One region of the Pontibacter sp. YIM B11418 genome, then DNA from elsewhere that is predicted to be linked to it. Evidence: riboswitches for the same ligand, from Rfam matches in the RefSeq annotation. Region 1 holds a riboswitch; the other holds the start of a gene.

The links. A riboswitch is a leader RNA that binds a small molecule or an ion and turns the genes downstream of it on or off. The one in region 1 is predicted to bind cobalamin.
Region 2: another riboswitch for cobalamin. It lies ahead of AC4QZR_RS02780 (TonB-dependent receptor plug domain-containing protein); the one in region 1 lies ahead of AC4QZR_RS18260 (acyl-CoA thioesterase).

What each region holds. Positions count from the first base shown of each region.
Region 1 is NZ_JCAEMH010000008.1:58,106-63,624, forward strand. Features, by position in the region: gene recG (ATP-dependent DNA helicase RecG) at 1-1,083, shown strand, start outside; cobalamin riboswitch at 1,092-1,288, shown strand; gene AC4QZR_RS18260 (acyl-CoA thioesterase) at 1,517-1,936, shown strand; gene AC4QZR_RS18265 (hypothetical protein) at 2,079-3,539, shown strand; gene AC4QZR_RS18270 (glycosyltransferase family 2 protein) at 3,540-4,271, opposite strand; gene AC4QZR_RS18275 (acyl-CoA dehydrogenase FadE) at 4,413-5,519, opposite strand, start outside.
Region 2 is NZ_JCAEMH010000001.1:614,521-620,039, reverse strand. Features, by position in the region: gene AC4QZR_RS02780 (TonB-dependent receptor plug domain-containing protein) at 1-1,711, opposite strand, end outside; cobalamin riboswitch at 1,813-2,014, opposite strand; gene AC4QZR_RS02775 (DNA-3-methyladenine glycosylase) at 2,203-2,802, shown strand; gene AC4QZR_RS02770 (arginase family protein) at 2,805-3,710, opposite strand; gene AC4QZR_RS02765 (EcsC family protein) at 3,782-4,519, opposite strand; gene AC4QZR_RS02760 (hypothetical protein) at 4,619-4,798, opposite strand; gene AC4QZR_RS02755 (hypothetical protein) at 4,940-5,416, opposite strand.

The DNA.
Region 1 (5,519 bases):
GCATTTGCGGACCGGCTAGGTATAAACATCGGTAAGCTCACCGGCTCCACCAAGACCAAAGACCGTAAAGTGCTGCACGAGCAGCTGCGCTCCGGCGAAATGAAGATGATCGTGGGTACGCATGCACTGCTGGAGGACGTGGTACAGTTCCAGAACCTGGGCCTTTGCATTGTGGATGAGCAGCACCGTTTCGGGGTGGAGCAGCGCTCCAGGCTGTGGCGCAAAAACCCGCGCATCATTCCGCATGTGCTCGTGATGACAGCCACCCCTATACCCCGTACCCTGGCCATGACGCTCTACGGCGATTTGGATGTGTCGGTGATCGATGAGATGCCGGCGGGCCGTAAGGAGATCGTGACTGTGCACCGCTTCGACTCCCACCGCTTGAAGGTGTTCCAGTTCGTGCGTGACCAGATCAAGCTGGGCCGTCAGGTATACATCGTGTACCCGCTCATCGAGGAGTCGGAAGGCATGGACTACAAGGACCTGATGGATGGCTACGAGAGTGTTCGGCGGGCTTTTCCGGAGTACCAGGTGAGCATGGTGCACGGCAAACTGAAGGCGCAGGACAAAGACTACGAGATGCAGCGCTTTGTCAAAAACGAGACGCAGATCATGGTAGCCACTACCGTAATCGAAGTGGGTGTGAACGTGCCGAATGCCTCGGTGATGATCATCGAGAGCGCAGAGCGCTTCGGTCTGTCGCAGCTGCACCAGCTGCGGGGCCGTGTGGGACGTGGCGCGGAGCAGAGCTACTGTATCCTGATGACCGGGTATAAGCTGAGCAAAGACAGCAAGACCCGACTGGAGACGATGGTGCGCACTAACAATGGCTTCGAGATTGCCGACATCGACCTGAAACTGCGCGGACCGGGCGACCTGATGGGCACGCAGCAAAGCGGTGTGCTCGACCTTCTCATCGCCGACCTCGCCAAAGACGCCCCCATTCTTCAGGAGGCGCGTGCGGCCGCGCAACGTGTGCTCAATGAGGATCCTCAGCTGGAGCAGCCACAAAACCAGAACATCATGCGGCACATCAAATCGCTGAGCGTAAATACGGTTAACTGGAGCCGTATCAGTTAAAAATTTCTATCTTTACAACGTTTGGAGGCACCTCGGCCAGGTATAAGCTGAGGTTTAAAAAGGAACCGTGTGAAAATCACGGGCTGACGCGCAACTGTAAATAACACCTAATTGGCTGTCTCAAATTATCCATTGTCCGGAAGAGGATGAGAAGGATGGCAGCCAGGTTATAAGCCAGGAGACTTGCCCCAAATAACTTTACGCATGCTTTCGCGCCTGAAGCCTGTGGTCTGAGAAATTACCCGACTCCTATAGCCGGCCTGGCTTAAAAGAGTCGTAGCCTTTCCTTTCCGCCATTCTACAGCGCCAGCATACAAAGCCACACGACTATGCTGGAGACTTGTTTCATCTTTCCTATACCTCCTTTCCGGGCTACAATCCTTGCAGCGGTCAGCAGTGCATACGTATACCTTATCTTTAAAATTATACTTTTATGAATTTACAAGAACGCATTGCCCAATCGGAGACTCGCATATTCAAGGCCGTTTTCCCGAACACTACCAACCACTACGACACCCTGTTTGGCGGCACAGCCATGCAACTGGGCACAGCCATGCAACTGATGGATGAAGTAGCTTTTATCACGGCTACCCGCTTTTGCCGCAAACGAGTAGTTACTGTATCGTCAGACAGAATAGATTTTACCCAGCCTATACCTGCAGGCACCATTATCGAACTGATCGGGCAGGTAAAGCGCGTAGGAAACACCAGCCTGAAGGTGGAAGTGGAGATCTACATTGAAGAGATGTACTCTGATGTGCGGCTAAAGGCCATCCACGGCAGCTTTACGTTTGTCGCCATCGACGATAAGAAACAACCAGTGTCTGTATTGGAGAGTGAACTTCAGCGTTAAGGCAGGCTATACCTGTTTTTAGGTAATTTGCGTTAAAGGTTTTGTTTGTGCTGGTTCCACGAGAAACAATTTTATCCTATATTCGACCTGTCTATACCTGACGCAGAACATTTTGCTCACTGAAATTTCTAAAACTTATACCTTGAAAACACTTCATTTTTTGCCGTTCCTTTTGCTGGTGGTGCTTTTGGCCTCTACAGATGCCACTGCACAGGGCAGGAAAGCCGCCATACCTTTCACTTACCTTCCTGATAACGCAGAAGACCAGTATAACCAAAGCATCAGTAGCAAGACGCTTCCGCTGGAGGCTGACGGTTTTGTGATCCTCAGTCGAAATAAACCCGGCGAATATGCTATAGAGCGCTACAGTGCCACACTCAAAAAAGCCTGGTCAACTGCGATACCACTTGCTGCCGAAGAAACACTGGAGGCTTTTGCCAAAAACGAGGAAGCGGCACTGGTGGTAACGCACCGTCACGATGAAAAGGGCAACCAGGTGCTGTATGCGCACCGAATAGACCTGCGGAATGGCCAGAAAGACAAACCGGTGCTGTTGCTCGAAGCTCCCGCTGATGCCCGCAAAGCAGGTGTAGCTCTGTCGCCGGATGGCACCAAAATCCTGGCTTATCGCTTTAATGTGACGGGCAACCAGGTGGTGCAAGGTATAAGCGGTAGCCTGTACGACGGCAAACTTCAGAAATTAAAAGACACGAAATACAACCTGAGCGACCTGCGCGGCATTGTGTCGGCCGAGGTGACCGTCAACGATGCCGGCGATCAGTTCATCAGCCTGATTTCTGAAAACATGGAGCGACTGACCGTGCGACAGTATACCCTCAAATCGCCGGTTGCCAAAGGTATGTCGGTGCTGGTAGGTGGCATGTTCGACGGCAAGAAGGTCTACATCATGGACAGTAAGTATGCTTTGCAGCCCAACGGAAATATATATGGCGTGGTGCTCACGGCCGATGAGAAAACAGGCGAGTATTACAGCCTGAAAGCCGTAAAATTTGATTTTGAAAACGAAGACATGGTGTTTGCGGAGGAATTCCGGTTTACGCCAGAATACCTGGCCAGTGTAAACAAGCTGGACCAAAGCGGTGGAGCAAAAGCCAGTCGCCTGGAAGATATCTACCTGACTGACCTGATCCTGACGCCGGAGGAAAAGCTGATTGTGCTGGCCGAGAAAAAATACATGGAAGGTGGCGAGAACTCTCCTTACTATGCCAAAGAGATCCACCTTTTTGCCTACGACCAGTTTATGGGCACAGCCTGGAGCTCTGTGCTGATGAAAAACCAGAAGGCCCCGGCTGACGAAGCTTTTACAGGTATATCGTACCGCTATCACCTGACGGGCAACACACTGAACCTGCTCACCCTGGAAGAACTGGACGGCAAGTATGACCTATACCTGCGCCGCATTGACACCAACACTGGCAAAGCGGAAGCGCCAAAAGCCGCCGGTCTGAATGTAGCAAACGATAAGAACATCGCCTATGTAAAGGATTTCACGACCTGGCTTTCAGAGCGAGATCTGGTAACGGTGGTGCGGCCATCCAAAAAAGCGAATAGCCTGCAACTACGTCGTTTGCAGATCAAGTAATCAAGACACTCTTATACCTGACAGGAAGCGCGACCACTCTTTGGTCGTGCTTTTTTGCTTTTTGAGCTTCCGGGTGAAGGAGCTAAGCTGCACCAGCATGTGCACAAAACCCACATAGTCCACGATCTCAACATACATCTTAAACTCCCTCCGGGAACCCTCCAGCACTCCAAGCTTGTCTACTTTGTAGGTGTTCATGGCTGACCAGGGAATCCAGCGCACCCGTTTGCGTCGCTTGATCATATAGCGGTTAATGGCGACCTCCAGTTGGTAACGTGCCACGGGTTGGGCCAGCACCTCCTCCAGATCACTCCGCCGCAAGAGCCGCTCGCCTGACAGCAATATATCGCTGCGATACCAGCGCACAAACCAGGGCGACCGGATACGGCGCAGGATGAGCATATCGACTTTTGTAGTATTTTGAAAGGCATGAATGGCCTTTTCAAGCTCAGTACCATCTAACTCCTGCAGATCGGCGTCCATCAGGAGCACCTGCTCGTGCTGCACAAACTGGAGTCCATACTGTATGGCAGCGGCCTTTCCCCGGTTCTGGCTGAGGCGTATGACCTGTACACTTGGCCATTGCTGCCTTACCATGGTAGCCGTGCTGTCAGAAGACCCGTCATCCACACATATTACCTGCTGTATGCCATTTACATTGGTCACCACATCTAATACTGCCGCAATGCGGTCCTGTTCGTTATAACATGGAATAAGGCATGCTACCCCCATATGCTCTGATTATATTAATGCTTCGGTATTCGGGTATGTTTACGCACGATTAATCATTAAGTCACCAGAAGGTAACCCAATTAAACAAAAAGGCTGCCCCCTACGGAGACAGCCTTTCTTAAACTATAGATTTGTCAGAATCTAGTACACAAATTCGTTTGCCTCGATCATAGAAGCTGCAATGCGGCGGCGGGCTTCTTTGGTATTGTAGAGGTCTTTCTTGGTGAAGCGCTTCAGGCCCATGAACAACAGGCGCTGCTCGTCACCCTCCACCATAGAGGCAATAGCGTCTTTACCGGCCAGGAAGGCAGTATCCACGGCATCGTTCACGGTCACGCGCACAATGTCGATCTGATTGGCCACGGCATCCTCACCTTTCATACCTACCAGTTTCTCTACACGCAGCAGTGTTGACTCCGCCACGTAAGTTTTGATAGCCATATCGGCGATGTTCATCAAGATTTCCTGCTCTTTGGCCAATGAGTTCATGTACTTTTGCACTGCCGTACCCGCCACCATCAAGATCGCTTTCTTCAGGTTACGGATCGCTTTGTGCTCTGCAGCAAACAGGCCTTCTTCTTCCTCACCGAAATCAGGTATAGCCATCAGTTCGTTTTGCACGTTTTGCGCAGGTCCCATCAAATCTAACTCGCCGTTCATAGCCTTTTTCAGGATCATGTCTACGGTAAGCATGCGGTTGATCTCGTTGGTGCCCTCAAAGATGCGGTTGATGCGTGAATCGCGGTAGGCGCGGTCCATTGGGTAGTCGGCTGAGAAGCCGTAGCCACCGTAGATCTGCACGCCTTCGTCCACCACGTAGTCCAGTACTTCAGAACCTTCTACTTTCAGGATGGCACACTCCACGGCAAATTCGCGGGCTGCTCCCAGCATGGCTTCGTTCTCGCCTTTGCCGGCAGCCAGCAACTCCTGCTCTTTGCGATAGATGTCCATACCGCAGCGGTATAGAGCTGACTCCACAGCATAGATGCGGATGGCCTGCTCTGCCAGTTTGTAGCGTATAGCTCCAAATTTAGAGATTGGCAATTTGAACTGCTGGCGCTCGTTAGCATATTTCACCGACAGGTCTGCCACTTTTTTAGCGGCTCCCAAGGTAGCAGCGCAAAGTTTGATACGACCAATGTTCAGGATGTTGAAAGCGATCAGGTGACCTTTGCCGATCTCACCCAACACGTTCTCTTTCGGCACTTCGCAGTCCGACAGGAACACCTGGCGCGTAGAAGAACCTTT
Region 2 (5,519 bases), on a different contig from region 1:
AGCGAAGTCCGGTATGCGTCAGGTTGCCGAGTATTGTCCAGGTGCGGAAGGAGAGTTCGGCACCCAACTGTACTTTATGCAGCGGCACGTGGGCGAGTTGCCTGTTCAATTCCTGGGTTCCTTCGTACGCTTTCACCTGCTCAGAAGAGGTATAGGTATAAGCACCTGTAGCTGCAAGTCGCCAATCGCCGAGAGTAGTGGTAGCGCGGCTGCTGAGTTCTATACCTTGGGAGCGCACTTTCTGCAGGTTGCGGGGGGACCAGTAGCTGGACGTGACAGGCATCCACTGTATCCAGTTGTCCACGAGCATGCGGTAAACCGAAAGTTCTGACTCCAATTTTAGAGTGCCTAAGGTATAGCGGTGGCGCAGACCGGTTTCGTAACTCCAGCCCTGCTCCGGTTTGATGTCCGGATTGCCACCCGGCTGCCAGAAGCGCTCGTTCAGCGTCGGCACCCGGTAGCTGCCCGATAGGTTGCCCTTCAGGTATAGCTGGTGCTCGCTTTGCTCCAGCAGCAGCCAGTTGGCACCCAGCGTAGGTGCAGGAATAGGATTATAGCCTTTCACAAAAGCCTGGCGCAGATTCAGGCTCAGGTCGAGTCGCTTGCTTGGGTCGTAGCGGAAAAGCAGGAAAGCAGAGACGCGGTCTTCAGTTACCTGTCTGCCATAGCCTTGCACATCGGCCTCGAAATGCTGCAGGTTAAGGCCGCCCCGCAAACTCCAGCTGCGGGCATAGGTATAGGTCTGCTCGGCCTGCACCTGGTAGGTATTGATGTCGGTGAGGGAGTTATTGCTGTTGTCGGTGTAGCGGAGATAATCGTTGAAGACGGCTGCTTTCACGGAGGTTTCGCCCCAGTTGCTGCTGTGGTTAAGCTCTGTCATCAGGCGCAGGTTGCGGTCGAGTTGTTTGGCGTTGGTGTTGGCAGCTCCCAGGGCTGGCGGCACTTCGCGATCGGCATAGGTATACCAGCCGTGTAAAGCCAGTCGGGTATTGGGAGAGAGTTGCCAGCTTACATCCTGCGTAAAACCATGCTGTGCCACCTCTGCCTGGTCCTGCCGACGGGTAGGTGCCCCGATGCGACCATAATCCCGGAAAGAAAAGTCGTTCTCTGCCGCCAGGTAATAGCTACCTAAAGCAACAGATACCTTCTGGCCACTATAACGGGCGCTGGCACTGGAGAAGTAGCGCCCAAAACTGCCGACCTCCTGGGATATTTCCGCACCAAAACCTGGCTCTTGTTGTGTTAGAGAGTTAAGTAAAACAGCCCCACCAATCGCTCCGCTGCCATAGGTAGCACCTGCCGCACCGTGTTGTACCGCAATGCTCCCGATACTGCTCAGAGGCAACAAGGACATATCATTCTGCCCCAAAGCAGGCTGACTGATGTTGAGTCCGTTCCAGAGTACGGCGGTATGTGTGGCGCTGGTGCCCCGGAAGGAGGGAGTGGAAATTCCGCTCGGTCCGTTCGTTTTCAGAAATACCGGTGTGCGGGCCTGCAAAGCGTCGGCAATAGAGCCGGAGGCGTAGGTGCGGATGTAACTGCTGTCGAGGGTGCTCACGCGGCTGCCAGAGGCAAAAACCTCAGCGGGCTTACCAAAGATCTCGACAGTGCGCAGGTGGTACAACGTAGTATCCTGCTGCGCAAAAGCGGGTGAAGTTATACCTAGCGAAAGGGCCAGGTACGATATAAGACGGTAGTGAAACTTTGCCACGTATACGCTTGCTTAAATCCCGAAGCATGCAGGCAGGTAGGGCAGGAACAGCGCGCGCAGGTATAGCGAAGGCCGTGCAGCTTTTTACCCGAAAGCATACGACAATTTTGGTCGAACTGGCAGGTCTCCTGGCTCTCTTCAGGTCAGCCAGCCTTCCCATGCGTTGTGCGGCACAGTGGCGGTGGTTTTGGCTACCCTTTTTAAGAAGATTACAGTTGCGGGAACAGCATAGGTATTTCACCTATTTCCCTTTTAAGGCCTTGCGTTGGATATAACAAGGCCACCAATCTGAAGGCAAAGCTAGTGATTAATGCTGAATGATAGATGAAGTGTGTTGGAATAATTAGGGAAGGCCAGGCAGGTACGGGTAAAAGTCAGCCTGCTGGCTATAGGCGAGGGTGTTTTCTCCTCCAGCTTACAACTGTTTTACCGTTCTTCAGTAATCATCAGGAACGATCAATTAGTAGTTATTCATCCTTACTCATTCATAAGTGAAACTCGATAAAGACTTTTATACCCGGCCGGATGTCGTGCAAGTGGCCCAGGACCTGCTGGGGAAGTATCTCTACACGAACCACGATGGCATCCTCACCGGCGGCATGATCGTAGAAACGGAGGCTTACTCTGGTACAAACGACAAGGCCTGCCATGCCCACATGAACCGCCGGACACAACGCACCGAAATTATGTACTACGAAGGCGGCGTGGCCTATGTATACCTAGTGTACGGCATCTACAACCTGTTCAACATCATCACTAACGTAGAAGGAAGCGCCGACGCCGTGCTGGTGCGCGCCATCCAACCAATAGAAGGTATAGAAGAAATGCTGCTGCGCCGCAACATGAATACCATCAAGCCCAACCTAACCGCTGGACCAGGCGTGCTCAGCATCGCCTTAGGCATAAACCGCAGCCACTACGGCGCTCCCCTCACCGGCGACACCATCTGGATAGAAGACAAAGGTATAGACTTACCTGCCGAAGGTATAGCCATTGGCCCCCGCATAGGTATAGATTATGCCGGCGAAGATGCGCTGCTGCCCTGGCGCTTCTGGCTGAAAGGAAACAAATGGGTGAGCCGGAAGAAGTAGTTTTACTTTGCTGTACGGGCTTTCTGGAAGGTATCTGTAAAATGTTGGACAAACAGTTTCGTATACTTTCCGCCCGAATCCAGGTCAGGGTCCAGAATAGTAATTTCTATTCCGGTGGCTTTCGGACTGGATAAAAGCAGGTATAGGATACGGTCAAACTCTTCGTAGCTTAGCCCACCGGCAGTCCGGGAGTCAACGGCAGGCATGACCTTGTCATCCAGGACGTCTACATCCAGGTGAATCCAGAAGCCGTCTAGGTTATTGATGTCTACCATGTTCAGGAAAGAGCTTACGCACTTGTCTATACTTGTCTCACGAAGTAAATCCAAGGTGAAATAAGTAGCCTGTGAGTCTCGTATTATTTGCTCATATTCGTCATCGTACTCACGGTTGCCCACACACCAAACATATTCCTCCTGTATGTAAGGAGAATGCCCCTGAATGTCAGTAAGCTTCTTAGGGCCTCGGCCGACTGCAAGGGCTGCTGCCATACCTCCGGCGCCTCCGGTACCGGATTGTGGTGGTTCAATAAAGTCTGTATGCCCGTCTAGGTAAAAAAGCGCATAGGTACCTCTTTGCTTTAAGGCCAGTGCACTTCCAATCAGAATACTGCAGTCCCCGCCCAGAATCAAAGGAAATTTCTGTTCAGACAATACCTCATTTAAGAGCTTCGCTTCTTCTTGAGCATATTGTGCAAGCGCATCTGCATTCAGCACCGCCGATTCCGGGTCGTGGTGCATGCGGTAGGGAGGAGGGGGAAGTACCCGAGTAGCTTCTGGTGCGATTAACTGATGAAAATGATGCTGGCGCAGCCATTCCGGGAGTTTCCTGACACCCGGCTCTTGCCCCTGCGAAGGCTCTTTCAGCCCAAGGTTAGACGGAAACTCTAGAATCGTAACGCTATTCATCTCTTTGGTTTTGCATGGTGTGGCAAGCAGATTTTACCTGAACCACTTATACAAAGTACGAGGATGGGAGCCTAACGGTGTAGCTGCTTTTTCTCTTCCAGCCACCGCATGCGGTAAGCGTTCATGGCAGTTGTGCCTAGTTTGTTGATGAGCCGGTAATTAACCACAGCTCCGATCGGCGCTCCTACAATAGGTATGAGCTGTGCCATTTTAGCCAGGTCGATGTGGTCGCGGTACTCCTGCTGAAACGTGCGCCAATCAAATTGGTGGATGTCTTCGGGAAGGTGCTGTGCCTGCTGCTGCCAGTGCTCGATCTGTAGGTATACCTCCCGGCGGCGCTCCTGGCTGCTAAAGGCAAGCTGAAAAATGTGGAGGAGGTATACGCGCTCCCGGTAATCATCGGCAGAATAGCCGTAGAGTGCAGCTATCTCAAAAAGCAATTTTAGCTTCAGGCCCAGCAGGAGCGGGAAGTCCGCTATACCTAACAGAAAGCCGCCTGCTCCGGTAATACCTCCTTCTGCGGCAGCTGCCTTTCTATAGAAATTGATGCGTTCCAGCACGATGGATTCGGTTAGCTGCAGAGAAGAAAAGGGATAAGGCTTTCTGGTGGTAAGCTCAGACCCAAAGAGTACGGCCCGCACCATCTGCTTTATGGTGGCCGTGATAGCCTGATGCACCTTCTCCGGAATGTAGCTGTTAATCTTGTCCTGCATACGCTTCGCCAGCTTATTTACCAGCGAAGGTCTGCCGCGCATTTCATGTTGCCAGTTTCTGAGTTCATGTATAGCGTGTTGTTCGTATGCAGTCATTGTTCGGGAGATGTAGCAGGTATAGATACGAAATGGCCAGCCACAACATACAACTGCTGTGGCTGGCCTAATATACAGAATATCGTTCTGTTTATGGTTCTACTGCCCTTGGTTCTTCTGCTCGTTGTCGGTGCGGGCTTGTGGCGTTGGGTTGTTGGAGCCCATTTTGCCCACTGCGTCTTTGTGCAGGTCATTGCCGATGTCCTTCTTAGAGCCAGACTTGCCTGTGCTGGATTGCTGGTTCTTCGGCATGTTTTTGTTTTCTTTCTCGTTTTTCATAGCATTCAAATTTTAGTACGGTTACAACTTGTGTCTTCTATACCTGGTTTACGCAGCCTGGTAGCACTGGTTTAAGCCAACAGAGAAGCCCGCAGCATTTGCCACGGGCTTCTCTGTATTATATGCAGCTAAACTATATTATTAGGAATTATCGTTGCTGGAGCCTGAGTTGCTGTTGTTCTTGTTGCTCTGGCGTCCTGCTTCTGCATGTCCCTCAGAGTCACCGTGCCAGCCTTTGCCTTGGTTCTGGCTGCTGCCCTGAGACTGACTGCTGCTCCTGGCCTGTGACTGGTTGCCACTTCTGGCCTGAGTCTGGCCACTCTGTGAAGAGTTGCTGCTCGAAGACGAAGAGCTGTCGTTCTTATGGCTCTGTCGACCGGCCTCTGCGTGACCTTGTGAATCACCGTGCCAGCCCTGGCCCTGGTTGCTGCTTCTTGCCTGCGAACCCTGATTGCTCTGTCCCGAAGGATTGTTCTGAGAACGTGAAGTGCTCTCAAACTCACCGGATTCGTTTCTTGGTTGGTTCTGATTACGATTCTGATTCTGACCCTGATTCAGGTTGTCCTCATTACCACGTTTCATATTCTGATTCTGGTTTTCCTCATTATTACGTTTCATAGCTTTCGTGTATTTAAGTTGAACATAGTGCCTCCTTCTCAGACGAGACTCTCATTTTTACGAGTTAAGTTTCTAACGGTTAGCAATTTAAGCGAATCGGAAT